DNA from 2 places in the Ethanoligenens harbinense YUAN-3 genome. Region 1 is predicted to be linked to the other one. Evidence: predicted binding sites of a transcription regulator. Region 1 holds the regulator's gene; the other holds the start of a gene.

Region 1 (17,406 bases):
GTCAAACTCGGTGTCCCGTACCGCATAGGTCACCAACCCGGTGTGCACTTTGCCGTAGGCGGATTCCATGGCCAGCAGATTCTGCTCGGCATCCGCGTCAGGCAGATAGGCCAGCATGGCGGTCATCCCCTGCGGGATGGTCTTGGTATGAAGCACGCGCGCCTTGCCCGCGGAAAGCGCCGCGGCCTGTTCGGCCGCCATCAGGATGTTTTTGTTATTGGGAAGGATGAACACCGTCTGCGCCGCCACGCCTTCCACTGCCTTGAGAATATCTTCGGTGCTGGGGTTCATCGTCTGGCCGCCCTCTACCACCGCGTCCACGCCGAGGTCGCGGAAGACGGCAGCCACACCCTTGCCGGATGCCACGGCCACGAACCCGATGGCTTTCAACGGTTCGCTGTCCGCTTTTTCGCGGTGCTGCTCGTGCATGTTGTCAATCTTCAGATCGGTGAGGAATCCGAACGTGAGCGCTTCCTCAATGGCTTTGCCGGGGTGATCGGTGTGGCAGTGCACCTTGATGAAATCCTCATCGTCCGCCACCAGCACGCAGTCGCCCAGTGATTCCAGAAACGCGCGCAGCGCCAGGGAGTCTTTTGTGGCTACGTTTTTCCGCTTGTTGATGATAAATTCGGTGCAGTAGGCATAGGCGCTCTCGTCCTCGGCGCTGGCCGCCGCGTCATGCTCCGGCGGCACGTCCTGTTCCGGTTCGGCGGCGGCCGCTTTGCCTTCCAGCACATCCAGCATGGCGGACAGGATGATGACCAGCCCCTGCCCACCGGAGTCTACCACGCCGGCCTTTTTCAGCACCGGCAACATATCGGGCGTGCGGGCAAGCGTGTCCTTTGCCTGCTCCACCGTCGCCAGAAAAACGGCGTGCATGTCTTCGCCGTTGTTGGCGCCAAAAGCGGCAGCCACGGCGGCCTCGCGCGCCACCGTGAGGATGGTGCCCTCTGCAGGCTTCATCACGGCTTTATAGGCGGCGTCCACGCCGCTTTGGAGCGCGCCGGCCCAGTCGGCGGCGGTTGCCGCCTCTTTGCCCCGGAGTGCAAGTGCCATGCCGCGCACCAGTAGCGACAAAATGACTCCGGAATTGCCGCGCGCACCCCGCAGTAGGGCCGTAGCCGCCGCCCGTGCCACTTCGCCCGCGCCCGCGTCCGCATCCACCGCGGCCAGCGCATGTGCGCATGCGCCCATCGTGCGGGACATATTCGAGCCCGTATCGCCATCCGGCACGGGAAAAACATTCAGGGCGTTCACCTGTGCGGCCTGTGTCTCAATAGCCTGCGCCGCCGCCTGAAACATCTGGTTGAGCATCACGCCGGTAATGGTCGGATTCTCCATGTTGATTGCCACCTTTTTCTCGCTTGATACAGGTCGCCCGGCCCTGCGGTCCCACCGGTCCAGGCTTTCACAAACGGCTGTTCAGTCGGCTCTCATGCCGTCCACATAGACGTTCACGCTCTCCACCGTGAGGCCGGTTGCTTCCTCAATGGTGTAGCGCACTTTTTTAATGATGCTTTTGACGATCTCGGCGATGTTCACGCCATAGGTGACGATAATATGCAGATCCACCACCAGCTCGCGGCCGTTTGCGGTGACGAGCACGCCGTGGTCGATCTTTTTGCGCCCGAAAAACGAGGCGATGCCCTGCGCGGCATTGCCCGGTGCCATGCCGGCCACGCCGTAGCAGGACGACACGGCGCTGCCGATCAGGGTGCTGTAATATTCATTGCTCACATCCACAATGCCGTTGGGGGTTTCCAGAATGATCATATCCATTCCACTCCTTTTCACCGGCGCAGTCCACGGCCGGTCTGTCCGATCAGCCGTCCGGCCCTAATAATGCCAGCCGGCAATGCCATAAAGTACGTTTTGCACGGTCGGATTTACCGTGCCGGACAGACCGGGCGTGAACGTCACGGAGCCGGTCTTGAAACACAGCGCAATAAACGGCATCTCGCTGGTATACGCGGTGGTAAGCGCACTGAGTGCGCCGCCCGTCCGCCAGGTATTAAACGCCGCGAGGGTGGCGCTGTTTGCGGGCACGCCGTATGCCGCCGCGCCGCCGGGTGCCAGCAGCGGGGAAAGATCCATATCGGCCGTGAGCGAAAGATTGCCCAGATACAGATCGTAACTGCCGGCCTGCAAAGCGGCAACATAGGCGGCAAACGGCTGCGCGTTGATGGTAATGCCGATCCCCGCCTTGGCAAGCGAAACCTTGATCTGGTTGGCTGCCGCCGTCATCTGCTGGTCCCCGCTGTTGACCAACAGCGTCAACTGCAGGGGGCTTGCGCCGCCCGCCTTGGTGGCCACGCCGCCGATGTTCTGCGCGGTGTAACCCGCCGCCGTGAGTTCCGTAGCGGCTTTATCCAACTGTGCGCGCAGTTCGGTGCTCGCGGGCTTCACACCGTCGGCCCAGTCCGGATTATACGGGAGATCGGTGGGCAGTGCCTGCGCCGAAAATGCGTCGTCGCTCAGTGACTGGCGGTCGAGCGCAAACGAAATGGCTCTGCGCACATGTGCGTCCGCCGTGAGCGAGTGCCCCGAATTGACCCCCATGAATACCATGCGGTTGAGATTTACGGTCTTGGAATCGAGGTTGGCGGCTGGAACCGCCCCGTTGCCGTAATCGGTGTAGAGGTAATTGATCTCGCCGATTTTCAAGCTGCCAAGCACGGCGTCGCTGCTGGGCATGTTGACCAGCGCAATGGTCTGAAAACCGAACGTGCCGCCCCCATACCAGTTTTTATTAACCGAAAGCGTGCCGCTGAACTGGTTGGTGGAAAAGGTATATGGTCCGCTGCCGACAGGCGGCGTGCGGGCGGCGGCCACGCTTCCCGTCTTGATGATGGGGATATCCAGCAGGTTCTGCGCCAGCGTGTCGGGAGCGGAAAGGGTGAAGACCACCGTGCCGCTTCCCTGGGGCGTGACCGACGCGATATTGCCCACATTGCCGTAAAAATAGGACGACGGCGTGCTTTTGACGAGATTGTAACTATAGGCCACATCCTGCGCCGTAAGCGCCGACCCGTCGGAAAATTTTACGCCGCCGCGCAACTGCACCATCATGGTGGTGCCGCTGTTGGTGATCGACGCGGCCAGACCCTGCCGTGCGGTAAAGGTCGTGTCCGGCTGCGTAAGGCTGTCGTAAAGAAGCGGCCAAAGCGTCACATTGATCATGCAGCCGCTGGTCAGCGGGTTCATGTCCTGCGCAAACACCACGGGCAGGCTGAACGTGGTGGGCTTGGTCGCGGTCTGCGACGACACTTTGGCTGAAGACGTTTGGGATGAAGAAGACGGCTTTGACGAAGACGCCCCGCTACTCGCCGCGCAGCCGGCCAGCGCAAATGCCAAAAGCAACGCCAAAAGGCCCAAAACCCATCGGTGATTCTGTTTCAAAAAAGGAAATCCCCCTTCACAGGGTGTGGGGCTTCGGCCGCCCCAACGGATATGAATGCGTGTTCTCCTCTTATCATAACACGTTCCGCCCATATCGTAAAGCAGTGGAAATCGGAAAGACTCCATAAAAAAGAAGCAGGGCGAAACCGTACGGTTTCGCCCTGGCAAAGACGAACAACAGGCACTTATACTGTCTTGACAATCAGGCGGATAGCGGTACGGTTTTCCCCCGCCACCTCCACGTTGGCAAAACCGGGGACGCAAACGATATCGATTCCTGAAGGGGCAAGATAACCGCGGGCAATAGCAATGGATTTGATCGCCTGATTGGTGGCACCGGCACCCACAGACTGAATCTCAGCCGCACTTTTGTCGCGGATGACATTCGCTATGGCTCCGGCAACTGCATGGGGAGCGGATTTGGATGAAACTTTGATGATTTCCATAATGACCCCACTTCCTGTGAAGATAGTAGAATGGAACTCTGCTGCTGGCGGTTTTGGCGGCTGGCCAAGCCCATGGCAAGGCAAACGCACAGTCGTATTGTTCACACAAAATTCCGCCGCCAAAGAATCCTGCCCTTATTGTAAGACGAAAAAATTAAAATAGCAAGCTTTTTTGGAAATATATGTTATTTAATTTGAACTCTTTTAACAAAATTCGTTTTTTGTGTGAAATGATCTATGTCGAATATGACACCAGACAGTTGATAAGGCGCCCCTGCGTTCGCAAAGCGTACCGGCATTTTGGTCAGGTATCGCTCCAGCACCAGATGGGGTTCCACGCCCAAAATGGAGCGGACCGGCCCCGTCATACCGATATCGGTGATATAGCCTGTCTGTTTGGAAAGAATTTCCTCATCCGCGGTCTGCACATGCGTGTGCGTGCCGTACACCGCGCTGACCCGCCCGTCCAGATAAAATCCGAGGGCACGTTTTTCGCTGGTAGCCTCGGCGTGGAAATCCACCAGGATGACGGCCTTGCCTACCGTACGTTCGATCTCTTTGAGAATGGCGTCGGCGGCATAAAACGGGTTGTCCAGACTGTCCAGAAACACGGTGCCCATCAGGTTGACGACGCAGACCTGGACCCGCCCGGTATCCACCACGCACCAGCCGTGGCCGGGGTCGCGCGCGGGATAGTTGGCCGGGCGCAGCAGAAATGGGTTTTCCTCCAGCATGTCGTGCAATTCGCGGCGCCGGTAAACATGGTTGCCGGTGGTGATGACGTCCGCGCCGCTGGTGAAGATATGCTGCGCCGAACCGGGTGTGATGCCGTTGCCGTCCGCGGAATTCTCTCCGTTTACAATGGTAACGTCCACCCCGTACAGTTTTTTCAGCGCCGGCAGGTGCTCGCGCAGAAAACCGCACCCTCCCGAACCAACGACATCTCCAACGGCCAGAACGACCATATGCGCACTCCCTCTCCAAACGCCGCGCTACGCGCGGCTCGTTTCTTTACAAAAACAAAACGAGGATGCGGCACACCACATCCTCGTTGTTTACGCGCACCCACAGCGGGTGGCGCTCATTTGGCATACTCGATGGCACGGCTCTCACGGATAACGTGAACCTTGATCTGGCCGGGATATTCCATCTCGTGCTCGATTTTGGCCACGATATCGCGGGCAACCAGCACGATCTGGCGATCGTCCAGTGCTTCCGGCCGCACCATGATGCGTACTTCGCGCCCCGCCTGAATGGCGAATGATTTTTCCACGCCCTCAAACGAATTGGCGATGGTCTCAAGCTTCTCCAACCGGTGGATATAGTTCTCGAGGTTTTCACGCCGTGCGCCCGGTCGCGCGGCCGAGATGGCATCGGCGGCCTGCACCAGGCAGGCGACCACCGTGCGCGCTTCCACATCGCCGTGATGCGCTTCAATGGCATGGATAATATCCGCATGTTCCTTGTATTTTTTGGCGATATCGACGCCAATGTCCACATGGGAACCCTCGACCTCGCGGTCGACCGACTTACCGATATCATGCAACAGACCGGCGCGGCGAGCCGTGGTGGCGTCTGCATGCAGCTCCGCCGCCATGAAGCCCGCAAGCTGCGCGACCTCCAGCGAATGGTTGAGAACGTTCTGGCCGTAGCTGGTACGGTAACGCAGTCGCCCAAGCAGTTTGACCAGTTCGTGGTGCATGCCGTGGATGCCCATCTCGATAATGGCCTGTTCACCTTCCTGACGGATGGTGTTCTCCACTTCTTTTTTGGCCTTTTCGACCATTTCCTCGATGCGCGCGGGATGGATGCGTCCATCGGTAATCAGGCGTTCGAGCGCGATGCGCGCGACTTCGCGGCGCACCGGATCGAAGCTGGAAAGCGTGATGGCCTCCGGCGTGTCGTCGATGATGAGATCCACACCGGTCAGGGTCTCCAGCGTGCGGATGTTACGCCCCTCGCGGCCGATGATGCGGCCTTTCATCTCATCGTTGGGCAGCGGCACCACCGAAACGGTGGCTTCGGCCACATGGTCTGCGGCGCAGCGCTGCACGGCGGTGGTGATGATCTCCCGTGCGCGCGCGTCCGACTCGTCTTTCAGCTGCTGCTCATAGTCTTTGACGCGCACCGACTTTTCATACGCCAGTTCGTTTTCCAGCCGACTGAGTAGGTAGTCTTTGGCCTGCTCGGTGGTGAACCCGGAAATGCGCTCCAGTGTTTCAAGCTGCTGGCTCTTGACGGCTTCTGCTTCGTCCAGCCGCTCCTGGGCGGCCTTATTACGTTTGTTGAGGGTCTCGTCCTTTTGTTCCAGTTGCTCCAGTTTGCGGTCGATGGATTCCTCTTTCTGGATCAGGCGGCGTTCCTGCCTGGTCACTTCGGAGCGACGATCACGGATCTCTTTTTCCGCGTCGGCGCGCAACTTGTGCATCTCATCCTTGGCCTCGAGCAGCGCTTCTTTTTTCTTGTTTTCCGCTTCTTTCAGTGCGTCACCGACAATCCGACGTGCTTCATCTTCGGCCGATTTAATTTCCGCTTCCGCAATCCGCCTGCGGTAGGCAATTCCCAGAAAAAAGCCCACCACCGCGCACACAACGATCAGAATGACGGCAATGACGACCTCTATCGTACCCATGCCGCTCAACGGCACCTCCTTGCCCCGCAATCATCACAGGCCGTCTTTTTTCTTCTTTATATGCAATTTTCCGCTTTCAGGCGCGCTTGTCCGCGCGCCGTGTGACATCTAAACATATATATAAAGAGATCAAAATATCCAAAGCCCGTGTGTCATATCACAAAATGGTACTCTATTTCAATATTCTAAGGCCATGAAGCGGGATTGTCAAGCAAAAGTGACCTTTTTCATGCATTTTGCGTCATCAGGCAAGCGAAATGCGTACATACGGTTTTTTTTCAGGCAACGCAAAAGGAGGGCGCGCCGTTGTGCGTCAGGCGTCCCCCTTTTGAATAGTCCGTGCATGGCGGCTTGCTCACCGCAAACCCCATACAGGCGTTGCTTCGGCGGCGCAGGTCCGCCCGCGCAACAGCCGTTTGATTTTTACCCGTTTCTGTAGCCCGTTCAGACCTGTTGCGGCGCCGCGGCGGTTTCGAAAACGATGGTGTCGTCTTTCAGCACGGTGTGCACCGTATCGCCGGTCTTGATCTTGCCCTCCAGCATTTCCTCGGAGAATTTGTCCTCGACTTTCGACTGGATGGCTCGGCGCAGAGGACGTGCTCCGTAGACCGGGTCGAACCCCTCTTTTGCGATGTGGGTAACCACCTCGTCGGAGAAGGTGATGCCGATCTCCATCGCCTGGATGCGTTTGGCGACGGTTTCGAGCATGCGGCCGGCGATCTGCTGGATATCGGCGCTGGTGAGCTGGTGGAAAACGATGATGTCATCCACGCGGTTGAGAAACTCGGGGCGGAACGTGCGGCGCAGCTCGCCCATCACGTCGCTCTTGATCTCTTTGTCGCTGGCGATGGCATTGTCCGCGTTGGCGAAGCCCAGACGGCGGTTGTCGGTGATCATGCGCGCACCGACGTTGGAGGTCATGATGATGACGGTGTTTTTAAAATCCACTTTGCGGCCCTGCGCGTCGGTGAGAATACCGTCTTCCAGGATTTGGAGCAGAATATTGAACACATCCGGATGTGCCTTCTCGATCTCGTCGAACAGCAGCACCGAATAAGGTTTGCGGCGCACCTTTTCGGTGAGCTGGCCACCCTCGTCATATCCCACATAGCCGGGAGGCGAGCCGACCATCCGCGACACGGTGTGCTTCTCCATATATTCGGACATATCCACGCGGATCATCGCGTTCTCGTCCCCGAACAGCGCCTCGGCCAGCGCTTTGGAAAGCTCCGTTTTGCCCACGCCGGTCGGCCCGAGGAAGATGAACGAGCCCACCGGGCGTTTGGGGTCTTTCAGGCCCACGCGCCCGCGGCGGATAGCTTTGGCCACGGCGGCGACCGCCTCGTTTTGCCCCACCACGCGTTTGTGCAGCACGTCCTCCATGTGCAGCAGGCGTTCGCTTTCCTCCTCGGCCAGCTTTTTCACCGGCACGCCGGTCCAGCCCGCCACGATATCGGCGATGTCCTCCTCGGTGACTTCCTTGACGGAGCGGGCGTTGTCGGCCATCCACTCTTTTTTTGTGTTTTCCATTTGCTCGTTGACGTGTTTTTCCTCGTCACGCAGCTTGGCGGCGCGCTCAAAATCCTGCGCTTTAACGGCCGCTTCTTTTTCCTCGGCCAGCTTTTTCAGTTTTTCTTCGAGGTCGCGCAGGTCGGGCGGCGCGGTGAAGGCGTTCAGCCGCACGCGGCTGGCCGCTTCGTCCATCAGGTCAATGGCCTTATCCGGCAGGAAACGGTCGGAGATATAGCGGGCCGAGAGGGTGACCGCCGCCCCGAGTGCCCCGTCGGTGATGCGCACCTTGTGGTGTGCCTCGTATTTGTCGCGCAGGCCCTTGAGGATCAGGAGCGCTTCCTCCTGCGAGGGCTCGCCCACCGTTACCGGTTGGAAGCGGCGTTCGAGCGCGGCGTCCTTCTCAATATGCTTGCGGTATTCGTTGAGGGTGGTGGCGCCGATCACCTGGATTTCGCCGCGCGCCAGCATGGGTTTGAGGATATTGGCGGCGTCGATGGCACCTTCGGCTGCGCCCGCGCCGATGATGGTGTGCAGCTCGTCGATGAAGAGGATGACATTGCCCGCCTTGCGCACTTCTTCCAGCGCTTTTTTGATGCGTTCCTCAAATTCACCGCGGTATTTGGTGCCGGCGATCATGCCGGTGAGGTCAAGGGAGACCACACGCTTGTCCTTGAGTGTCTCGGGCAGGCGGCCCTCCACGATCTTCTCGGCCAGCCCCTCGGCGATGGCCGTCTTGCCCACGCCGGGTTCACCGATGAGGCAGGGGTTGTTTTTGGTACGGCGGGAGAGGATCTGGATGACGCGCTCGATTTCTTTGGCGCGCCCGATCACCGGGTCGAGCCGCGCGGCCTTGGCCTGCTCGGTGAGGTCGCGCCCGAACTGGTCGAGCGTGGGCGTATTGCTGCCCGGGCGGCGGGCCGGCTGCGCGCCGCCCGGCGCGGGGGAAGCTCCTTTGTCGTTCGGCTGATTGGTATTGCCGCCGATGGCGCGGATGATTTCCGCGTACAACTCCTTCGGCTCGCAGCCCAGACGCACCATCACGGCCACGGCCACGCTGTCCGCCTCGCGCAGCAGTGCCATCAGCAGGTGCTCGGTGCCGACGTAGCCGTGGCCCAGGTTCTGCGCTTCCATATATGCCAGCTCGATGATGTGTTTGCCGCGCGGCGTCAGACTCTGCGCCGTCACATGGGAGGGATGCGCGCCTCTGCCCACCGATTCGGCCACCAGTTTTTCCACCGCGTCCGCCTGCACGCCGTGCTGCTCCAGCACTTTGGCGGCCACGCCGCTGCCCTCGCGCAGCAGACCGATGAGGATATGCTCGGTGCCCACATACGTGTGGCCCAGATCGCGCGCGCTTTCCAGCGCGAGGTTGAGAGCGGCGGCCGCCTTTTCCGTGAATTTATCAAACATATGCGTATCCTCCTTTTAAGCGTTCCCGTTTTCGCGGGACCCGAGATGTGTGAGCGTTTCCCGCACGATCTTGGCGCGCAGGATGTCGCGTTCCTGTTCGTCCATCGGATGGTTCGTCTGTGTCTGCAGGGTCGCGGGCTGAACCTCTCCCAGCAGGGCATTGACTGCTTCGAGCGGCACGTCGGTGATGATGTCCATCGTGATGCCGAACCGCACGTCCGAAATCAGGTTCATGAATTCCTCGGACGTGAGCATCCGCGCGTTGGCCAGGATGCCATAGCTGCGGAAGATGCGGTCCTCGAAGACCGGGCCAAGCTTTTTGAATTCCTCGCGGATGCTGCGTTCCTGTGCGATGATCTGGGAGACCACGCCGGTGAGGGAACGCAGCACCTCGGCCTCTGAAATGCCCAGCGTCACCTGATTGGAAATCTGGTAGAACGAGCCGGTGCCTTTTGAGCCCTCGCCGTAAAGCCCGCGGATGGTGAAGCCGAGTTTGGTGATGGCCTGCGCCAGACTGGGCAGGGAACGGGAGCGGGTAAGGCCCGGCAGGTGGAGCATCAGGCTGGCGCGCATACCGGTGCCGAGGTTGGTGGGGCATTCGGTGAGATATCCAAAGTCTTCGTCAAACGCATATTGCAGATGTCTGTCGAACAGGTCGTCGATGTGGTTGGCCGTCTCCATGGCATCTTCCAGCCGGAAGCCGGAGGCGAGCGCTTGGATGCGGATATGGTCTTCCTCATTAATCATGATGCTGACCGACTCGTCCTTTTTGAGCAGAAGCGCACGGCCGGCGCGTTCCTTCGCAAATTCCGGGCTGATGAGATGTTTTTCCGCATAAGAGACGGAGCGCGCCGGTCCCAGCTTTTCCATGTCGATATACTCGAAATCCCTGGCCATCTGCTCATCGGAGAACAGGGCGGCACGGGTGGCTTCCTCCACCTCATGCGCCTGCTCGAGGTTCATCTTGCAAGGAAAGAGCATATCGCTGATGTTACGCGCCAGGCGCACCCGCGTGCTGATGACAGCGTCCCCCTCGGGACCGGTTTCCAGATACCACTTCATTTGACCTCACCTCCCTGTTCGATGGCTTTGATCCGGTCGCGCAGTTTGGCGGCCTGCTCATATTCCTGTTTGTCCACCGCTTCTTCGAGCTGATGCTTCAGCTCATCCACCTGTTGCAGACGGATGGCCTGCTCCCGCCTAGCAAGGATCTCGCGCGAGGCGCTGCGGGGGATCTTGCCCACATGATGCGTCTTCCCGTGAATGCGCTCGATCGACGGCAGCAGCTCCTGATAGAATGTGCGGTAGCAATGCGGGCAGCCCGCCATGGCGTTTTTGGCAAACTCCTGAAACGTGGTGCCGCAAAAGCTGCATGACTTGCCCGCGGGGCCGTGGCTGGGCATTGCCTGCGAAAACAGGCTGCCCAGAAAATCCTGCCAGTCCGGCGTCATGCCGGTAAACGGGGTGTTGCCTGACAGCAGCTTGTTGTACCCCATTTCATTCGCGCATGCGCTGCAGAGATGCACCTCGTGGATCTGCCCGTTCGCCGCTTCGTGGAAATGGACGGTGGCTTCGTTTTTTCCGCAGTGGTCACACAGCATGGTTGATTGCCTCCTTTTATTTGAGCAGAACGGCCAGCATCTGCTTGAAGACGGCGGCCCGGAGCGCATCCCGCGTTTCCTGTGGGGCGGCACGCAGCACCGCGTCCGACAAAGCGGCGCCGATCAGTTCCGCGGCCTGCGCGGCGAGAACGCCGCCATCCCGCAAATTGGAAAGAAAGATGCGGGCCGTTTCGGCATCCAGCCGTTCGCCCACGGCGTTGATGGCGTGCATGATCGACTGTCCCTTATCCAGACGCACGCGGGAGATGCGGATATATCCGCCGCCGCCCCGCCTGGACTCTACGATATATCCCTGCTCGGGTGTAAAACGCGAGGTGATGACATAATTGATCTGGCTTGGAACACAGCCGACACGACTCGCCAGTTCGTTGCGCTGGATCTCCGCGATGCCGTTTTCCGCGTCGCGGAGCATCTGGCGGATGATGTCGGTTATCATGTCGCTGAGTTTCATACATGCACCCCCTTTTTTGATTATCATTTGACTTTCCTTGACCTTTTGAGTTTATTATACCCCATTTTTCTGGCAAGTCAATAGCTCTCAGAAAACATCTGCACTGTTTATATACCATTTTGGTGGATTTTTCTGCATCGGACGCGTTTTTTCGCGGAGGCACGGGATTTTACACAGACAGGCCCCGTCGCGTGCTCACAAAATAACACACTCCCCCGCAAATGCATATGCTGATACTATCCGGCGCATACCGGATGCGGAAAACCCCGCTCGCATAGAACAGCGAACGCCGTGCAGGAACCCCGAACGGGTATTCGCCATACTATGTTGATGAAAGCATTGAAAGGAGGTCTTTTGCATGTCCGGTTTCTTCGGAGGATTCAACAATTCCTGCCTCTGGATTATACTTATCATCATCGTCCTGTGCTGCTGCTGCGGCGGAGAACGCGGCTTCGGCGGTTGTGGCGGTTGTGACGACTGAGCCAACTCCACCCCCTCTCTCTTATGCAAAAAGCGCCGGGAGCAAACGCTTCCGGCGCTTTTTCCTGCTGCTGTGCCATTGCTTTTGGCGCGCCGCATCTTTATAATGGAATAAAATGTACGTGCAAAAAGAGGATTTTATGAAAATTTTGATAACCAAGGACAAATGGGTGCGCTACCTTGCCGCCGCTGTCATCCTGATTTTCTGGCAATGCATCGGTTATCTTGTGCCGCTGCCGTTTTCGCCCATCTGGCACGCGACCGCAACATCTTACAGCATGAGCATCGTTGGCGTTCTGATCGCGTTTTTTTCCGCGTTTATCGCCGATTTTTTTATCACGCGCTGGCAGAAGGCGCATTCGCACCCATCCGCGCCCAAAAGCGGCAGACGTAAACGGTGAGCTTCAGTGGTCGAACAGCAGTGTTTTGGGCAGCGCGAAGATCTCGCGCAGGTAGAGGTAGCCGTTTAGCCTCCAGTCGGTGTCGGCGGGCACGCCAAAGGGCTCCAGCCCCTGCCGTTTTGCGATGATGCCTGCCCGGAACAGATGGAACCCGTCCGACACCAGCGCCACATGAACAGGGAGGCCCCGCTGCCGGATGATGGTCCGCGCGTTGCGCAGGTTCTGCACCGTATTGGTGGAGGTGTCGTCCAGAGCGATGCGGGCGGGGGCGATGCCATGGCGCTGCACCAGCGTATCGCGGATGCTTTCCGCTTCCGTGATATCTTCCTCCGGCCCTTTGCCGCCGGAGGCGATGCAGAATGCCTGTGGATGCGCTTTTAGATAGGTGCCTGCGGCGTCGATCCGGCCCATCAGGTCGATGCTGGGTGTGCGGCCCTGCACCTTGGCACCCAGTACCACCACCGTCGCGTCCTGCGGCGGCTGCCCGGGAAAGCTGTGCGCCAAGATCACGCCAAACGACAACAGCAGCCAGCCCAGCCCCGCGATGCAGGCCGCCGCGAGCAGACGCAGCACGACCCGTGCATACCGGCCACAAAGTCTCCGCAGCACCCACAGCAGGGCGGGCAGAAAAATAATCGCCACGCCCAGCAGGACCGGCAATAGGACAAATGTGTTCATCACATGCAGCTGCATGGGCGGTAGCGCAGTGGCCATCAGTAGTACCCCGACGAGGGTGCGTGCAATGCCTGCCGCAATGTGTCCTGGTTTCATTGACAAAACTCCATAGGGACGCGGGTCTTTTCCGGAATGGTTGAGGCGCAAAACCGGCAAAGAAATTCCCGGTTTGTCCAACTGCCAAAAAAGAGCCGCCGGCTTTTACCGGCGGCTCTTTGATGAATCTTCAGTGCTTTTCGGAATCTTCTTCGTCATCGTCATGGCCGACACAGCCGTCACAGATGTCGTCCTCGTCGTCGGTGCTGAAATCAAATTCCAGTTTTTCGCCGCATTTCGGGCAGGTCATCTCGCCGTCGGAAAGCAGATCGTCGTCCAGATAGACTTTTTCGCCGCATTTCGGGCAGGTGAGCTCGTAATAATCGGAGTCGTCGCCCTCGTCGTCCTCATCCTCATCGTCGCCGTAGAAGTCCTTTTCAAGGTCTTCCAGATCCTCGTCAATGGCATCCACCTGTTCGGTCACTTCGGAGATGCTGTCTTCCACTTCCGAAACCGTGAGTGCCACATCGTCGAGTACCTCGACGATGGCTTTGATGATGCGGCCTTCTTTCGATGTTTCATCCACACCGAGGCCTTCCACCAGCCCTTTGAGATACGCTACTTTTTCTGTGATCGTCATTTCTCAAGCGCCTCCTTTGCGCCGCGCGCCGCGCGGCCTGTGTGGGCGGCGTGCTTTCCGCGCGCCTGCCCGTTGCCGGCTCTGCAAAGCGAGCTCCGTATCGAATGAGATGCCGCAAATACAAGTATTGCCCTTATGCGCGTTCCATATACTCGCCGGTGCGGGTGTCTACGCGGATCCTATCACCCTCGTTGATGAACAGGGGCACGCGGATTTCGGTGCCGGTCTCCAGTTTGGCGGGCTTGGTCACGTTGGTGGCCGTATCGCCCTTCAGGCCGGGTTCGGTCTCGGTGATCTCAAGCTCGACAAACGTCGGCGGCTCGATGCCGAACACTTTGCCCTTATAGGAAAGCACTTTGACATCCATGTTCTCTTTCACGAACTTGAAGCTGTCGCCCACATCACTGGCGTTGATGGGCAGCTGCTCAAAGCTTTCCTTGTCCATCAGGTAGTAGATGTCGCCGTCGTTGTAGAGATACTGCATGTCTTTGCGTTCGATATAGGCCGTGGGGAATTTGTCGGTGGGATTGAACGTTTTTTCCACCACCGCGCCGGTGATGACGTTCTTCAGTTTGGTGCGCACGAAGGCCGCGCCCTTGCCCGGTTTGACGTGCTGGAATTCTACAATGGAAAACACATTGCCGTCCATGTCAAAAGTCAAACCGTTCCGAAAATCGCCTGCTGAAAGCATTCCGTTACCCTCCAAAAATGAACAGCGGCCTGCCGCCGCAGACAAAAAACTGCGCAGCCGGACAACTCTGCATGATTTCATGATTACTCTGATTAGTGTATCCTATAAAACAGATTTTTGCAAGTGTTTGCCAAGCAAAAGGACCCGATTCCGGCAAAATCTCTCTTCTGTGTGCAAAACCCGATGCGCGGAGCAGTGCAGGAAGGCATGAGTCAGAGCACCAGCAGTTCCTTCGGGCTTTGGGTGAGAATCTCGCAGCCGCCGTCGGTGAGCACGGCCAGGTCCTCGATGCGCACGCCGAAGCGTCCCTCCAAATAGATGCCCGGTTCGATGGTCATCATCATGCCGGCCTGCAGCGTTTCGTGACAGGCGGGGGAGAGCCGGGGCTCCTCGTGGATCTGCAGGCCCACCGAGTGGCCCAGCCCATGCCCGAAGCAGCCCTCGTAGCCCGCGCCGTAGATGATGCCGCGGGCGATCTGATCCACCTCGCTGCCTGTTTTGCCGGGCGCCAGCTCCTGCTCGGCGGCCAACTGCGCGGCCAGCACCGTCTCATACACCTTGCGCATCTCGTCCGTTACAAATCCGAGCGCCACGGTGCGCGTCATATCCGAACAGTAGCCGTCTACAATGGCGCCGGTATCCATCGTGATGAAATCGCCGGGCTGCAGTCTGCGAGCGCCGGGTACGCCATGCGGGCGCGAGGAATTCTCCCCCGATACGACGATGAGACCAAACGACGGGCCGGACGCGCCGTTCTGCCGCATGAAATATTCGATCTCCAGCGCGATATCGTGTTCCGCCGCGCCTGGTTTCAGGAACGGCAGAATGTGTTTATACGCGTCGTCGGTGATCTGCTGTGCCCTGCGGATGACGTCCAGCTCTTCCGGACTTTTGATCATTCGCAGGCGGAGAATGGCGTCGTTGAACGCGTTGCCCTCATCAAATGTGATGTCGGGGAACAGCTTGCGGAAACGGTTGAGGTCCGCCACCGGCAGCTCCTTGGCCTCGATGCCGGCGGTGCGCACGCCCTCGGCTTTGAAAAACGCCCCCATCTGCATGGCTGCGTCCTTCAGCAATTCCACCTCACAGCCTTTGGCGCCCTCGCGCGCGGCCTCGATATAGCGCGAATCGGCCAGCAGTACGGCGCGCGCCCGGCCCACCAGCAGGATGCCGTCGGTGGCGGCAAACCCGGTGAGATACCGGCGGTTGTGTTCCGAAAGCACCAGCCCGGCGTCGATACCTTCCGGAAGCGCCTGCATGAGCGCGGTGCAATGTTCCATAAAGATTCCCTCCCGGCGGCTGCGGGCCGCTTATCGATTTAAAACAGATCCACCAGCCCCTGCAGGGCCAGGACATAGCTGTATTTTCCAAACCCGATGACGGACCCTGCGCAGACCGGGGCAATCACCGACTTGTGCCGGAACTCCTCGCGCGCGTGGATATTGGACATATGCACCTCAATGGTGGGGATGCGGATGGCGGCAATGGCATCGCGCAGGGCGATGCTGTAATGTGTCAGCGCGCCCGCGTTGATGACCACGCCGTCGAACTGCCCGCGTGCGGCGTGCAGCAGGTCGATGAGCGTGCCCTCGTGATTGGACTGGCGGATCTCACAGGTGATGCCCAGCGCGTCCGCCGCGGCCTGGATCTCCGCATTGATATGTTCGATGGTGTCTTTGCCGTAAATGCCCGTTTCACGTTCGCCCAACAGATTGAGATTTGGGCCGTGCAGCAACAGCACCCGGTGCTTTGGCATAATAGTCATTCCTTTCCGTGATTTTAAACATTAGAATATCCAAACGCCCGCCGCGTTACCGCAGGCAGGCCAGATACATGTCTTTCATGCGGCGTGCGTCCGCCGCCTGTGTGCCCGCCGATTCGCAGATGATGGTGGGGGCAAGCCCGCGCGCAGCCAGTTCCTCCGCCAGCGGGGAGAACGGCGGGCCGTACCCATGGCCGTCGGCAAAGGTCAGGTGGCGTTTTTCACCCGCCGCGGTGTATTCGATCTGGGAAAAATGCGCGTGAAACACCCGCAGTCGCTCGTCTCCCAGCGCCCGGCCGATGGCGTCTAGCACGGCCGCATAGTCGGCGCGCGTAACCAGCCCGCCGCCGGTGCGGGCGTTCAGGTGCCCGAAATCGATGCACGGCAGCAGGCGTTCATCCAGCCCGCAGATGGCCAGTACCTCGTCCAGTGTGCCCAGTTGCCCGATCTTGCCCATCGTCTCCGGGCAGATGCGGATATGCCCCAGCCCGGCCGCGTCCAGCTCCGCAAGCGCCTGCCGGAACGTCTCGCAGGCCAGGGCCAGCACGTCGGCGCGGGGGCGTTTGCCGCAGGCGCCCGGGTGCACCACCACGCGCCGGGCGCCCATCCAGTCGGCGGCGCGGGCCGACTGGAGAATATAGTCCACACTGCGCGCGCGGATGTCCGCATCTTCGCTGGCCATGGAGATATAGTACGGCGCGTGCAGCGAAAGCGCGATGCCTGCCTCCCCGGCGGATTTGCCCACCTGTTTCGCACCCGGTTCGGAAACACGCACACCATGCCCGCACTGGTATTCATAGGCGTCCAGCCCCAGCGAAGCCACATACGCGGGCGCCTGTGCGGTATGGCGCAAACCCGCGGCAAAAAACGCATCCTCGTTGCCTGCGGCACCGAAACGCGCCGTCACGGCTGTTCCTCCCTGCCTTCCGCCGGGCAGGCGCGGATAAACGGCATCTCCAGCCGACGGCGCAGTCGGTAAAACAGAGAATGCCCGCCTCCGCCGTATGGCGATACCATCCAGACCCGCAGGCCCGCCAAGTGCCCGCCCACCACGTCGGTGTAGATCTGGTCGCCCACGGCCACCACACGGTCTTTGGGCAGGTCCATGGACTGCACCGCCCTGGAAAACGCATGCGGCAGCGGTTTGAGCCCGTTGGAGCGGTAAGGCAGGTCGAGTGCCGCCGCAAACCGCGAGACCCGGTTGTGGTAATTGTTCGAAAGAACATAGAGCCGGATCTCAGCCTCTTTT
Region 2 (15,021 bases), 660 kb from region 1:
TCACTCCGATCAGTTTCAACGGCGTAGCGCTTAACGACGGATTTTTTTCCAGCGACCTGCGCGGCGCGTTCGACGCGGACAAGACCCTCACCACAAATGATATTCTCGACGACGGGCAGGTGTTTGGGCGCAGCAAAGTCGCCCCACGCAAGCTGGTGCTGCAGATCGTGGCCGGTGCGCACGACCTCGCCCGGCTCGCCGTGCTCAACCGGATGGCGGCCGGCAACGCGCTCAAGCCCCTGGTGATCGACACCGACTTCGGCCGGCTGATCGGCTACGCGGAGGTGACGGGCTTTGGCTGGAGCAGCGACACGCCGCTGCTCTCCACCGTGCAGCTCACCATGCCCGACCCGCACTGGTACACCCTGCGGGCCGACACGCTTTCACTCGAGCCGCATATCGACAACGGCGTAATCTTCACCGGCGGCGCCTGGTGCGCCGCCATCGAGAGCTGGCTCGCCGCGCATTACCAGTTTCTCACCACCTATACCCGTGCCCAGATCCCCAACGCCCTCAACGAGACGGATCTGGTCTCGGCGCAGTTCCGGATGGCATCCGGCACAGGCGTCTATTTCGCACCGGGCAGCGGCACCACGGAAGGGGAATTTCTGCTATTGCGCGGCATGCTGGACACCTACCTCTCCACCGGCGACGGCAAATGGCTCACCTTCGCGCGCAGCGTGGCCGCCCGCATGATGGACGTGCTGTTCGACGGGGAAAACCTGCCCGCCGTGTTCGACGGACAGACCTATCGCCTGCCCACCTGGCTGTTCGACGTCAAAGCGGATTTCACCTCCGAGGTGTTCTACCTCGACCGGCAGGTGACGTTTGCAAACGGCGTGGCCACATTCACAGCGCAGCACGCGGCGCGCAGAGTCTTTTCCGTGCGCGCGCCGGACGCCACCCTCCAGTGGCCCAACCCATTCTCCCGGATCACCGGCACGCAGTACGCCGTCGCATCCTGCGCCACCGACGGCGCGTCCACCTTCACCGTGATGCTGGAAGACACGTCGTTTTCCGGCCCCGCGCTTGTGGCCTACAGCGATCTGGGCGGCCCCGTCATCCCCAAAAACAGCACCTATGAGGCATGGCCCGTCTGGCGGCCGCTCGAACCGACCGAGATTTCCTGCGCGGTGGACAGCCTCTGGTGGCTTTATGATTGCTTCGACCGGCTCTCCCGTTCCACCGGCGAATCCGGATGGAGCGACGCCTGCGCCTATCTGCGGCAGGTAATCCCGTCCGCCGTGCGCGTTGACGATTTTGACGACTGGTTCGACGCCAGCACCGGCACCGACGACCCGTTCGACCTTGCGGGCACCTACTGGCAAACCAGCCGGGACGGCGCATCCGTCTCGCGCAACATGACCACCGGCGCGGTGGATATCCGGATACCCACGGGCAGCGGGTTCGCGCAGTATGGCAACGGCGCGCTGGCCGACACCTGGAGCACAAACAATTACCTGGAACTGGAGATCGCCTCCACGCTCGCGGGCATTGTCCGCATCGACATCGACCCCACCACGTCCTACGATGCAAACACCCGTTACTCCGCCGTCGCGGCGCTGGACGGCAGCGGTGTTCCGCAAACGGTCACGCTCCGCCTGTCCGATTTCCTCCTGTCCGCCGGCCTTGTCTGGGACATGTCCTACAAATCCTCCACCTACGGTGTCAATAAAGACAGTGCCAGCACTGTTTCCGCCACCGCGGCGGCAGACGGCTCATATGTCGCCGCCGCCTACTCCAAATCGGCAGACGGCTACGCGCAGCTCGAGCCGTATCCGGACGCGACCATTCCCCTCACATCCTGCCCCGCCGTCACCTACGCCTCCGGCGCGCCATGCAGCCTGCGTCTCACCGACGCCGCCGGGTGGTACTGGTATTATCCCCTGCCCGCCGCATCCGTCAAAACCACCGTCACGCCCGCCCTGTCGGCGTTCACGACAAGCGGCTACCAGCCCTCGAACGGCACGCCGCCCTCCGTGTTCACCGGTGCCATCCGGGCCGTCGTGTTCGATTTCACCGCGTCCGGCGGCACGTTCACACTCTACCGGCTGGGCACGGCGCAAAGCCCCGCAGTCGGGGTTGCCATCGCCAACGCGGCGGTGTACGTGGACAATTCCGCCGCGCAGACCATCAGCGTCTACCGCCTGCGCTTTCTGCCGCAAAAAGTCATTCCCTACACGCCGTATGTCGCGCCGTTCACCGTCAACCTGCTGCATGGTTCCATCGTCACCTGGCGCGGCATGCCCTACACCGGCTACCAGGCGCCCTATATCTGGCAGGCCATCGGCGATCCGGCCGGCGTGGCCACCGTGCTGCAATTCCTCAGCGACGCGCAGGACGCCTACGAAGCCGCCACCGGCGTGCGCGGGCCGTTCGCGCCCTGCTATGTGTGGAACCGGTGGGACGCGGCGGCCTACGGCACGCCCGGCACCTGGACCTGGAACGGCCCCGACCCCAACACCTTCTGGGGCGGGTTTCAGTACCGGGCGCTCGAAGCGGCCGCCCGCGCGCTGGAAAACGACCCCGCGCTCCCTGCGGCGGCGCGCATCGTCTCCGATTTTCTCACGATGGTCGCCCGGTACTGGCCGTCCGCCGACATGTATCCCCTCACGGCTTTCCCCCAAAGCGGCCCGCCCACCGGCGCCTACGACGATCCGCACGGCGCGGCGCTGCTCCTGCGCGCTGCCATCCGCGCCTACAATTCGCGCAAAGTGCCCGACCTGCTCACCCAGCCGCTCATTCTGCGCTGCATGGCCTATCTGAACCGGCTCTATGTGTCGGATAACCAGAGCGAGGTCTGCGGCACCTGGTCCACCGACGGCGACTGGTATGCGTATTGGAGCGGCGAACTGCTCTCCGCGCTCTCGATGGCGCACGATTATTTCAAAGCCACAGTCTGACACACTACGGACATGCAAAAAGGAGGAAAGCCATGGAACTCAGACACATTACCGTTTCCGACCTCAAAGGTGAGCAGCGCGACCTGGCCGAAACGGTCGGGCTGGAAACCTACCTCAAGCTGGTGCGGATCTTCGGCGGCTGCAATCTTTACATTTATAAAGCCGACACCATCCTGCGCATCGCGCGCGACACAGAAATCCGCCGCCGCTACAACGGCCGCAACCTCCACGAGCTGGTTGCCGCCTTCGGCATGAGCGAGCGCGCCGTGCGCAAGATTCTCTCCGGCCGCGCATATCCCGCGCGGCGCGTCAAACAGCGCCGCCGGGCGGCAAGTTCTTCTTGAACGGTACCCAAAAGCCGCGCACAGCTTCCGCCATGCACGGCTTTTGGGTTGTTTTACGGTATCAGGTTGGTTCAGCCCGCCGCTACCGGTTTGGGGTCGCGCACCGAAATATCCAGCGCGCCGTCCTTCAGCCCGATGTGAATGGTCGCGCCGTCCGGCACATCGCCCGCGATGATCTTCTTGCCCACGGCGGTTTCCACATACTTTTGCATAAAGCGCTTCACCGGTCTGGCGCCGTAAGCGGGGGTATACGACTGCGCCGCCATGTATTTCTTGGCCTCGTCGGTCACCTCAAGGGTCCAGCGGTGGTCGTCCATGCGTTTCTGGATGCCGGCCAGCGCCAGGTCGATGATGCGGACGATCTCCTCCTCGCGCAGCGGTTTGAACAGCACCGTTTCGTCGATGCGGTTGAGGAATTCCGGTTTGAAGTGCAGGTGCAGTTCGCGCTGCACGGCTTCTTCCGCCGCGGAGTCGATGCTGCCGTCCGGGCGGATACCGTCGAGCAGGTATTGGCTGCCGAGGTTGGAGGTCATGATGACCACGGTGTTCTTGAAATCCACCGTGCGGCCCTGGCTGTCGGTCAGGCGGCCGTCGTCCAGCAGCTGCAACAGGATGTTGAACACATCCGGGTGCGCCTTTTCGATCTCGTCGAACAGGATGACGCAATACGGTTTGCGGCGCACGGCCTCGGTGAGCTGGCCACCCTCCTCATAGCCCACATAACCGGGAGGCGCCCCGATCAGCCGGGCCACGGCGAATTTCTCCATATATTCGGACATATCGATGCGCACCACGTTGTTTTCGCTGTCGAACAGAGCCTCGGAAAGCGCTTTGGCCAGTTCGGTCTTGCCAACGCCGGTGGGGCCGAGGAACAAAAACGAACCGATGGGTTTGGTGGGGTCTTTCAGGCCGGAGCGCGCACGAATGACCGCGTCGCACACGGCTTCCACCGCACTGTCCTGCCCGATCACGCGGCGGTGCAGGGTGTCGCCCAGATGCAGCAGCTTCTGCCGCTCATTCTCCACCAGGCGCGTGACCGGAATACCCGTCCACTTACCGACGATCTCGGCGATCTCCTCCTCGGTGACTTCTTCTTTGAGCAGATGCTCGCCGCCGGCGGATGCAACGCGCTTCTTTTCCTCCTCCAGTTCTTTCTGGAGTTCGGGCAGCTTGCCGTTTTGCAGCACGGCCAGCTTCTCAAGGTCATAGCGGCGTTCGGCCTCCTCGATCTCGCGCTTCACGTCCTCGATCTGCTGCTTGATCTCCTTTTCGCGTCCGATGTCCTTTTTCTCCATTTCCCACTGGGCCTTCATCCGGTCGCCTTTTTCCTTGAGGGCGGCCAGTTCTTTTTCCAGCGTGACCAACCGGGACTGCGACGCAGGATCATCCTCTTTTTTCAGCGCCTGCCGCTCGATCTCGAGCTGCATCACCCGGCGGGAGATTTCGTCCAGCTCGGTGGGCATGCTGTCGATTTCGGTGCGGAGCATGGCGGCGGCCTCGTCCATCAGGTCGATGGCTTTGTCCGGCAGAAAGCGGTCGCTGATATACCGGTCGGAGAGTTCCGCGCAGGCGATAAGCGCGCCATCGGTGATGCGCACGCCGTGGTGGATCTCAAATTTTTCCTTCAGCCCTCGCAGAATGGAGATCGTGTCCTCCACCGAAGGCTGATCCACCACAATGGGCTGGAACCGGCGCTCAAGCGCGGCGTCCTTTTCGATATACTTATGGTATTCGTCCATCGTGGTGGCGCCGATGCAGTGCAGTTCGCCGCGCGCCAGCATGGGCTTGAGCAGGTTGCCCGCGTCCATGGCGCCGTCCGCCTTGCCCGCGCCCACAATGGTGTGGATTTCATCAATAAACAGGATGATGCGCCCATCGGATTTTTCCACGTCTTTCAGCACGGCTTTCAGACGTTCCTCAAACTCACCGCGGAACTTCGCACCCGCAATGAGTGCGCCGAGGTCGAGGGCGAAAATGGTCTTGTCGCGCAGACCCTCCGGCACGTCGCCTTTCAAAATGCGCTGCGCCAGCCCTTCCACCACGGCGGTCTTGCCCACGCCCGGCTCGCCGATGAGCACCGGGTTGTTCTTGGTGCGGCGGGAGAGGATACGGATGGCCCGGCGAATCTCCGCATCCCGCCCGATCACCGGGTCGAGTTTGCCCGCTTTGGCCATCTCCACCAGATCGCGCCCGTATTTTTTCAGCGAATCATAGGTGGCCTCGGGGTCCTGAGACTCAATACGCTGGTTGCTGCGCACTTTTTGCAGCGCCTCCATGAATTTTTCGAGCGTGACGCCAAAGCGCCGGAACACCGCCTCGGACGGCGTGCCCTTTTCTTTCAGCAGCGCGATGTAGATGTGCTCCACACCGGTGTATTCGTCCTTGAATTTTTTGGATTCGTCCTGTGCGTGCAGCAGCAGCGTACTGTATCGTCTGGTGAGGTAGGTCTGGTCGGCACCGCCGCCCGACACGCGGGGCAGCTTGTCGAGCTGGGCATCCAGTTCGGCGCGGTACTGCTCAAGCGGCACGGCCATATAGCCGAGCAGCCTAGGGATCAGCCCGTCTTTCTGCTGCACCAGCGCGGCGTGCAGATGCTCGCCGTCCACCTGCTGGTTACCCAGCCGGATGGCAAGCTCCTGCGACGTGGAGATTGCCTCCTGCGCCTTGACGGTAAATTCTTCCATGGTCATACCCATTCCTCCTCTGCGCCGCATGCGGCGGCGGATCTTTTTGCACCTTTGCATGCAGTATAGCACTTTGGTCAGATAAAGTCAAACTGCATTTTTGCCCTGTGTCTCCTTTTTGCGCCGAAAACTGCACTGGTAAAAACCTGTGCTGTCTTTTCGCTTTTCCTCTTTCATTTTCGCCCGTTTTTGCATGCACATACGCATAGAAATGTAGAAAAGAAACAGCGCGCGGCATGCGCCGCGCACTGTAAAAAAGAAAAAAGGGGGAAGGAAGATGGATTCGCTCAGAAGAAATGGTCCGCCGGATTTCACCGGCGGTGCTGGTCGCCGTCGATCGTCAACTGACCCTGCGCCAGAAGACCGCCCTGCACCACGCTTGTGTGGTTGCCCAGAATGCTGAGCAGAAAGCTGGGTGCAAAAGAGGAATGATGCTCCGTGGAAATACTGCGGTTGGTGATGTAGCTGGTGACGACCACATTGTTGCCCTTTTCCTGCGGGATGGCATAGTAGGAATAGGTAAAGGTCGGGTCGTAATAATTCTTGTCCATGTGCAACACCAGGCCGCTGTCGTTGAGCGGCTTATAGGAGCCGGTGAGTGAATTGGAGGAATACCCCAGCATGTAGATATCTTTGGCACCGATACCGTCAATGGTCATCTTCGAGCCGCGGGAATCGGTGAACAGATACCAGCGCCCGTTGAGTTTGAACACGTTTGCGCGCTCGATCTCATCGGTCACCGTATTGGAGGTGATAAGCGGCTTCATCACCGTCTTGAGAGAATAATCGTCGTTGAGCTCGATGATGCCCAGTGCGCCGTTGGCAACAGCGGCCGCGTCCTTGGACGGGCTGTTCAGGAGCTTGTCCTTTTCGGTCTGGAAGAAACGGAAGGAGCCGCCGTAATACGCCTGGTTGAACAGGGAATCTTCGCCCTGATAGCCGTCGGTCGTACCGGTATTGGCTTCAAACACCAGGTATTTATGGCCGTTGTCCTCCACATAGTGCGGGTCGCGCAGGGTGTGGTTGTCACCCGGCGTCACCTGCCCCTGCATCACGTTCTGGTAAATGGTGCCGTCTCCTCCATCGAAAACGGATTTGAGATCCTGCACGCCATCGACTTTGATTGTGGACGCATCCGGCTGTGAGAGATTGACCTGTGCGGTCGTCAGCGTCTGCTTGCCATACAGCCCGTTGGCCAGATCAAATGCGCCGCGGTCGGTATAGAACAGCCGCACCTTGTTGTCCGCCGTCAGTGTCGCAGAACCCGACCACTCTTCCGTCTGCTGGGCCAGTATGGGATCGCCCGTGTATTTGTCGCTGTCTTGAAAGACACGGCCCGCGCACTTCCAACTGTCGATGGAGGTCTCGCCGTCTTTCTGGTAGAACAGATAAATGTGCGTATCCCACGCGCGGCTGGGGTCGCCCACCAGCGCGAACACGAGATGATATCCGTTGTAGGTTGCGACCGTGCCGTCCGGGCTCTGCAACGGCCAACTGTCCCAAACATCCAGATCGACCGGGTTGCCGTTTTCATCCGGCCCCTGCACATGCAGGTTTTTAAGTGTAGACGCGTCGAATTCGGGCACTTCAAATTGTGCGCTGGACTGCTGGCCGGGAATTTGGGACATATCATAGCGCGTAATGTGGGAAATACCGTAGGTGTTGTTATAGTCCGCCGTCTGTGCCATTGCAAACGGCGAAGCCAGCATCGCCGTTCCAAGCAGGATGGTACTGGAAATCGCCAGCCGTGCAAGTGCTCGTTTTTTCATGTTTTCTCCTCCGTTTTCACAGTCGTCGTTTTCTATCTTCCATCGCGGGCTGCGGGCGGGATTCACCTCCTCAGCGCGGAAATGGTATCGATTCCATATTCGCCGCATGTCCGCAGATGGTTTCTATTTCCAGTATATAAATTTCCAGAAAAAAGAAAACCAGTTTTTCCCAAAAAGCGCGAAAAACAGCATATAAACGGATTTATTGTTGAAATATGTATAATCGTGGCGAATTTTTCTAGTTTTATGCCAAGCTATTGCCAATTTCCAGTTTTATGTATTTTACATAAAACTGTTAACACTCCGTCTCGGATTTTTCAAACAACCGCAGTACATTGTCCTTGTATTTGTTCCCAAGCAGTGCGATTTCCGGATAGTTATCGAAATGGATATTCCAGGACGTGAGCGCATAGCGCTCAATGCTGCGGATATACCGCAGGTTGACCGCGTAGGATTTATGCGTCTGGATAATGTCCGGGCTGTTAATGTGCCGCAGCACATCCTTGAGCGGCATGCGGTTGAGACGGAACACCTGCTCAGCCGTATGGATGGTGCAGGCGCGCGCGTTGATCTCCAGGAAAATAATCTCATCCACGTAGACTTTGAACGCCTTATTCCCATTGCGGAACAGGCGAAACGGCCGCTCCGGCCCGGCGGCCCGCCCCTCGCCCAGCAGCAGCCGCACCGTTTCCCGCATCCGGCCCGCGTCATAGGGCTTGATGAAAAAATCGTAACAGTGGATTTGTTGGAACGCTTCGGGTATCCCATCGGCATATTGGCTGATGAACAGGATCCATGTCAGCCGGCAGAGCGACAGCTTCCTGATCTCCGCGGCGCAATGCAGGCCGGAACCGTTCTTCAATTGAGTGTCGATCACAAACAATGCAATAGTTGTCGTCTGCGCGATGCGCAGGGCCTCTTCTTCCGTTTCGGCCTCATACACGTTCATCCGCGCCGGGACCTCCGGCAGGAGTGCGCGAAATTGTTCTCTTTCTGCTTGCGATGCCGCCGCCAGAAGAATGTTAAGCATTCAATCGCCTCATTTACAGGATTCTCCCGCCGTATGTTCTATCAAAAAAGGCCGCCTCAAGCAGGCGGCCAAAAGTATAGAATGTCGGGCGGTGAAATAGTTACAAAATGGTATCATTCTAGAAACATTTTCATTAAATATACCGGGTTTCCTGTAAAATGTCAATCCATTATACGGTCAAATCATTTCATAAATATTGGAAATACATGCAAAAGCCCCCGGCGGGATGCATATCCGGGCACCAGCAACAGCCGGCATGTGGCGGGGTTTCCGCAGCATACCGGCTGTTTTCACACACGATGTCTACTTATTCCAACAGGCAGCCCCTGCCGAAAACGCCGCTCAGTGCAGCACGCCGGCCGCCACGCAGATGAGCATCACGATACCCACGGCGATGCGGTAATACCCAAACACGCGCAGCGGTTTCTTTTTCAAAAAACCGATGAATTTCTTCACCACGATGAGCGCCACGATGAACGCCACTACGAAACCGAGCACCAGCGCGGCCACTTCGATACCGCTCAGCTTCATTTTGGCGTCGAGCAGCGAATAAGCCGACGCGCCGAACATCGTGGGGATCGCCAGAAAAAAGGTGTAATCCGCGGCGGCCACGGTGGTCAGTCCCACGACCCAGCCGCCGATGATGGTAGACGCCGAGCGCGAAAAACCGGGCCACAGAAACGAGAGGCACTGGAAGACGCCGACCATAAAGCCTTCTTTGATGCCCACGTCCTCCATCCGGCGCACTTTTCCCTTGTGGCCAAACGCCCGCTCAAAGTAGATCAGCGCGATGCCGCCCACCACCAGGGACAGAGCCACCGGCAGCGGATACATCAGCAGCTTACCGATCTTTTTATAAAACAGCACCGCCACGATCACCGTAGGTACCAGCGAAGCGATGATGGCCAGCGCAAGCCGCAGTCCGTACTGGCCGGGCTTAAAGTTCCGGAACACATCGAGAATGCGCTTGCGGAACAGCACCACCACCGCGAGGATGGCGCCGAACTGAATGACAATTTCAAACAGCGTGAAAAATTTTGCATATGGGCCGCTGTCGGTACCCATGAACGCACCGACCAGGATCATATGCCCAGTGGAAGAAATGGGAAGAAATTCCGTGATGCCCTCAACGATGCCGAGGATGAGCGCCTTGAGCAGCAGAAGCAGATTAGCCATGCAAACAGTCCCTTCAAAATCCGTATCAGTCGTCGCAGCGGCGCGCCACAAAGACACAACAGCCGCACCGGTTTCTATTATACCGGGTATCACACGCATTGGCAATCTTTTGGGTTCATAAGTTTACCGCCCATATGGCGCACGGCTTCCCGAGGCGGCCTCGGCAATTCTGCAATTGAAAAAAGTGAATTTCATGGTATAATAACTTGCGAAGCAGGTCGTTTCCTGCGCAACTTCCACACTTTTTTCCACATCGTTCCCACGGGGGCAGCCCCGCGGGAACTGCACAGAAGGAATTGATATATGGAACTGATTCAGGAAATCCGGCGCCTGAAAGCCGAGCGCGGCGCCGTCATCGTGGCACACAATTATCAGATCGACGAAGTGCAGGACATCGCCGATCATGTCGGCGATTCGTTCTACCTGAGCAAGATCTGCGCCGGATCCGATGCTTCCACCATTGTGTTCTGCGGCGTGCGCTTCATGGCTGAGAGCGCCAAGATCCTTTCTCCCGAAAAGACCGTGCTGCTGCCCGAGGCGCACGCGGGCTGCCCCATGGCCGATTCCATCACGCCCGAGGACGTGCGCAGGCTCAAGGCGGAGCATCCGGGCGCAGCGGTGGTCTGCTATATTAACTCCTCTGTGGAGGTCAAGGCCGAGTGCGACATCTGCTGCACCTCCTCCAACGCGGTGCGCATCGTGCGCAGCCTGAAAGAAAACGAGGTCGTGTTCGTGCCCGATCAGAACCTCGGCAGCTATGTGGCAAAGCAGGTGCCCGAAAAGCGCTTCACGCTGTTCAACGGCTGCTGCGCCACCCACGCGCGTGTGACGTTGAACGAACTGCACAGCGCCCGCGCGCTCTATCCCGATGCGCCGGTTGCCGTGCACCCCGAATGCTCGCCCGAAATTGTGAACGCCGCCGATTTTGCAGGCAGCACCAGCGAAATCATCGACTTCTGCCGCAAAAGCGACGCGAAGCGCATCATCATCGGCACCGAAATGGGCATCCTGCACAAACTCAAACGGGACAACCCCGAGAAGGACTTTTACCTGCTCACCCCACGGCTGATCTGTACCAATATGAAGCTGACTTCGCTGCAGAGCGTTTACCGCGCGCTGGCCGAAAACCGCACGCAGGTCGAGGTGGAGGAATCCATCCGCCTGCGGGCGCGCACCTGTCTGGAAAGGATGTTGCAAGCATGACTCCCGCCCTCCCACTCGCGGGAAAAACCGTGCTGGCCGCTATGAGCGGCGGGGTGGACAGTTCCGTCACGGCCGCCCTGCTCAAAGAACAGGGTGCCAGCGTAATCGGCATCACCCTCAATGTCTGGCCGGAAGAGGAGAACCCCTGCGCGCGCAGCTGCTGCTCCGTCACCGACGTGGACGACGCGCGCGCCGTCTGCAACGTGCTCGGCATCCCGCACTACGTCCTCAACACGCAGGCCGATTTCAAGCGCGGCGTCATCGACTATTTCGCCGCGGAATACCTGCGCGGGCGCACGCCCAACCCCTGCATCGCCTGCAACGCGCGTGTGAAGTTTACCGCCATGCTGCGCAAAGCCGACGAGTTCCAGGCCGATTTCATCGCCACGGGACATTACGCCCGCATCCTGCGCGACGCGGGCGGCTGCCGTCTCGTGCGCGCGGCCGACGCACGCAAGGACCAGACCTATGTGCTCTATATGCTCACGCAGACGCAGCTTGGTCGCATCCTGTTCCCCTGCGGCGGATATGAAAAGCCGCAGATCCGCGCCCTTGCCAAAGCGTTCGGCCTGCCCACCTTTCAGAAAACCGACAGTCAGGACCTCTGTTTCATCGGCCGCGGCGGATACACCGGTTTTCTACGCGAAAACTGCGCCGGCCTGCTGCGCCCCGGCAACATTGTGGACGAAAGCGGCCAAGTGCTGGGCCGTCACGACGGCGTCTATCGGTTCACAATCGGGCAGCACAAGGGGCTGGGGGCTTTTTCCGAAAAGAAACTCTATGTGCTCTCCATCGACGCCGCGCGCGCCGAGGTGCGCGTGGGTGAAAACGCGGCGCTGTTCGCGGCGGGCGCGCTGGTGGGCGGCACCCACCGCATACTGCCGGGCGCATTGGAAGACGGGGCGCGCGTGCAGGCTAAAATCCGCTACAATGCGCCCGCCGTGCCCGCTACCCTGCACACGGTGGAAAACGGCGCGCTCCGCCTGCTGTTTGACGAGCCGCAGCGCGCCGTCACGCCCGGGCAGGCCGCCGTTTTTTACGACGGTGATACCGTGCTCGGCGGCGGCACCATCGAACGGCCCGTCTGAATCCGCCCGGCGTCACCGGCAAACAGGCAGGCATTCATCTGCCCGCACCCCAATGGTCCACACCTGGTGGATTTTTCTGAAACAGGAAATGAAGCACGACCACACCGGTTGAATCGGTGCGTTTGCTGTGCAACTTCACAAATTTGACAGCAAATCAGCGGTCAAACCTTGCAATACCATGGAAACGATAGTATAATTCGCTTGATAATCATATCACGCGGTCAAGGGATATTGCAGCATGCCGCCGTGACCGTTCGTATCGGTCTGCCCTGAGGACACACCGCTTTCACAGCGCAGAGAAACAGGCACCGTCCGGCATGCACAAAACCAAAAGGGTTCTTTTGGGGAGGAAAAACCATGATAAACGCAAAACAGATTCTCAGCAAACTGGTTCTCAACGAAGTCTACAAATATGTGGATAAAGACCCGATGAAGAACTTGAACAAGATGATCAACTGGGCGGAAAAGGTCATGACCAAAACGTCCTATGCGTCCATGATCAGCATGTTCCGGGAAATTGCGGAAGATCCGAACAGCAACTGGTACAAACTGATCGAGCGCTATTTCACCGAGCTGAACAAAAATACCCAGAAACGCTTCCTGACGAACTTCATCGTGAACGCCGGCCTTGTGGGCAACACGATCATCGACAAGAGCAAAGCCAAATACGACTGCAACGTGCCGTGGGCCATCCTGATGGACCCGACCACAGCCTGCAACCTCAAATGCACCGGCTGCTGGGCGGCGGAATACGCCAACAGCGTCTCGCTGAGTTATGAGCAGTTGGCCAGCGTCATCGAGCAGGGCAAGAAGCTGGGTATTTATATGTACCTGTTCTCGGGCGGCGAACCGCTGGTGCGCAAAAAAGACCTGCTGCGCCTGGCCGAAGAGAACAACGACTGCATGTTCCTCGCTTTCACCAACGCCACCCTCATCGACGAGGAATTCGCCGCCGAAGTCGAGCGCCTGGGCAACTTCGCGTTCGCCATCAGCGTGGAAGGCTTCGAGGAAGAAACCGACATGCGCCGCGGCAAGGGCACCTATCAGGCTGTGATGAACGCCATGGACATTCTGCATCGCCACGGCATCATCTTCGGCTTCTCCACCTGCTACCACAGCAAGAACACCGACGTGGTGGGCAGCGACGAATGGCTCGACCTCATGATCGAAAAAGGATGCACCTTCGGCTGGTACTTCACATACATGCCCATCGGCAAAGATGCCGTTACCGATCTGCTGGCGCGTCCGGAGCAGCGCGAATATATGTACCGCCAGCTGCACAAATTCCGCGGCACCAACCCGCACAACGGCACCAAGCCTATTTTCCTGCTCGATTTCTGGAACGACGGCGAATATGTGGGCGGCTGCATCGCCGGCGGCCGCGTCTATCTGCACATCAACGCCAACGGCGATGTGGAGCCCTGCGCTTTCATCCATTATTCCAACGCGAACATCAAGGAACAGAGCCTGCTGGAAGCACTCCAGTCCCCGCTCTTCCAGGAATATAAAAAAGGCCAGCCGTTCAACGAGAACATGCTGCGTCCCTGCCCGCTGCTGGATAACCCCGAAAAACTGCGCGGCATGGTCAACACCTCCGGCGCACACTCCACCCAGTATCAGGACAACGAGAGCGCCGAGGAAGTCACCGCAAAAACCGAAGAAATTTCCAAAGAGTGGAAAGAAACAGCCGATCGCATATGGGAAACCAACCCCAACAATCCCAGCCAAAAGGAAACCGTCAGCAAATCTGCGGACTGATTCCGCCCGCAACTGCATAGGTATTACCCGGGAGGCCCCGCCGACCGGAAAAGCCGCCGGCAAGTCCCGGCGGCTTTTTATATTTCCCGCCCTCTTGCAATCCTGTGGAAGATACCGGATAATAGGTTTGGGTATCAAAGTGGTCCAGCAGGGGCATAAGCGCCCTGCTTTTACATACAGTTTGTATGCAAGAAAGGGAGAATGACGTATGAACCTTTATCAAATCGGGTCGCTGATCGTCCTGATCGGTTCCTGGCTGTTCTACAGCACCATCAACTGGGCGCTTGCCATCAAGACCGACTACCCCAACAAACAGTTGGCCTGGGTACCCGTCGCCAATATGTGGATCTATGGAAAAACCGTGCGCTTCTCCAACCCGCTTACCGTCGGCATGATGTTTCCGTTCATCGCCTCCATCCTCAGTCTCTTTGCACCCGGCAACCCTGTCACCGTCATCCTGGATCTTGTCGGCATAGTCGTCCTGCTGATCGCCACAGTCCGGCTTTTTCGCTGCTTCGGCACCAGCCCCGCCAACATCTGGTGGGTCTTGCTGCCCATCGTCGGCACCATCATCTTCCTCGTTAAATTTTTTGGTCTTCTTTTTTCCAAAAACGTCCCCTATACCGACCTGTACGCCAAAAACTCTGCGGATAAAAAAGGCGTGCTGACCGCCACGCCGGAATGGAATGCGCTCAGCACCGCGCTGGCGCTTGCCATCGTCGCCATCATCATCATCATCGTCGGCTCTTTCTTCACGACAGCAGCCTCCATGCAGCAGGCGTTCGAAGCGGCCGCTCATTCGTCGCTCTACAAATAACCGGGCACATCCATTCGGGAACAACCGCCTCGTTCGATACGCAGGGCGGACGATCCGCGCATTTCAAAAGACGGCAGGTGCATTCTGCACCTGCCGTCTTTTTTTCATCGGAACCTAACGTTCAAAAAAACATCCTGCCGAGCCGGCAGTCCCGCATTCGGTTCAATGCGCGGTACCCACACCGGGTGCTTCAAAATGTGCCATCATATACTGCGCGGCCGCATCATACTGTGCCTTCTGCCCTTCCGG

What was found. Region 1 encodes CtsR, which represses protease genes until heat stress. Its sites were predicted from a motif close to AAGGTCAANNAAGGTCAAAT; they were not measured.
Region 2: a site for CtsR is predicted at 6,005-6,024, ahead of clpB (ATP-dependent chaperone ClpB). Genes of this name have one in related genera too.

What each region holds. Positions count from the first base shown of each region.
Region 1 covers NC_014828.1:214,880-232,285, forward strand. Annotated here, with positions in the region: gene ETHHA_RS01045 (DAK2 domain-containing protein) at 1-1,341, opposite strand, end outside; gene ETHHA_RS01050 (Asp23/Gls24 family envelope stress response protein) at 1,423-1,773, opposite strand; gene ETHHA_RS01055 (ABC transporter substrate-binding protein) at 1,837-3,399, opposite strand; gene ETHHA_RS01065 (stage V sporulation protein S) at 3,585-3,845, opposite strand; gene ETHHA_RS01070 (TIGR00282 family metallophosphoesterase) at 4,031-4,810, opposite strand; gene rny (ribonuclease Y) at 4,927-6,477, opposite strand; gene ETHHA_RS01080 (ATP-dependent Clp protease ATP-binding subunit) at 6,922-9,399, opposite strand; gene ETHHA_RS01085 (protein arginine kinase) at 9,415-10,461, opposite strand; gene ETHHA_RS01090 (UvrB/UvrC motif-containing protein) at 10,458-11,000, opposite strand; gene ETHHA_RS01095 (CtsR family transcriptional regulator) at 11,017-11,472, opposite strand; gene ETHHA_RS16200 (hypothetical protein) at 11,831-11,953, shown strand; gene ETHHA_RS01100 (hypothetical protein) at 12,093-12,353, shown strand; gene ETHHA_RS01105 (YdcF family protein) at 12,357-13,124, opposite strand; gene ETHHA_RS01110 (CD1247 N-terminal domain-containing protein) at 13,255-13,704, opposite strand; gene efp (elongation factor P) at 13,838-14,395, opposite strand; gene ETHHA_RS01120 (M24 family metallopeptidase) at 14,608-15,675, opposite strand; gene aroQ (type II 3-dehydroquinate dehydratase) at 15,714-16,151, opposite strand; gene ETHHA_RS01130 (TIM barrel protein) at 16,207-17,064, opposite strand; gene ETHHA_RS01135 (YqeG family HAD IIIA-type phosphatase) at 17,061-17,406, opposite strand, start outside.
Region 2 covers NC_014828.1:2,563,666-2,578,686, forward strand. Annotated here, with positions in the region: gene ETHHA_RS16190 (hypothetical protein) at 1-2,903, shown strand, start outside; gene ETHHA_RS14765 (Mor transcription activator family protein) at 2,936-3,247, shown strand; gene clpB (ATP-dependent chaperone ClpB) at 3,319-5,937, opposite strand; gene ETHHA_RS11995 (glycoside hydrolase family 68 protein) at 6,243-7,700, opposite strand; gene ETHHA_RS12000 (LytR/AlgR family response regulator transcription factor) at 7,996-8,730, opposite strand; gene ETHHA_RS12005 (undecaprenyl-diphosphate phosphatase) at 9,073-9,906, opposite strand; gene nadA (quinolinate synthase NadA) at 10,210-11,109, shown strand; gene mnmA (tRNA 2-thiouridine(34) synthase MnmA) at 11,106-12,197, shown strand; gene ETHHA_RS12020 (radical SAM/SPASM domain-containing protein) at 12,555-13,955, shown strand; gene ETHHA_RS12025 (hypothetical protein) at 14,164-14,772, shown strand; gene ETHHA_RS15695 (hypothetical protein) at 14,935-15,021, opposite strand, start outside.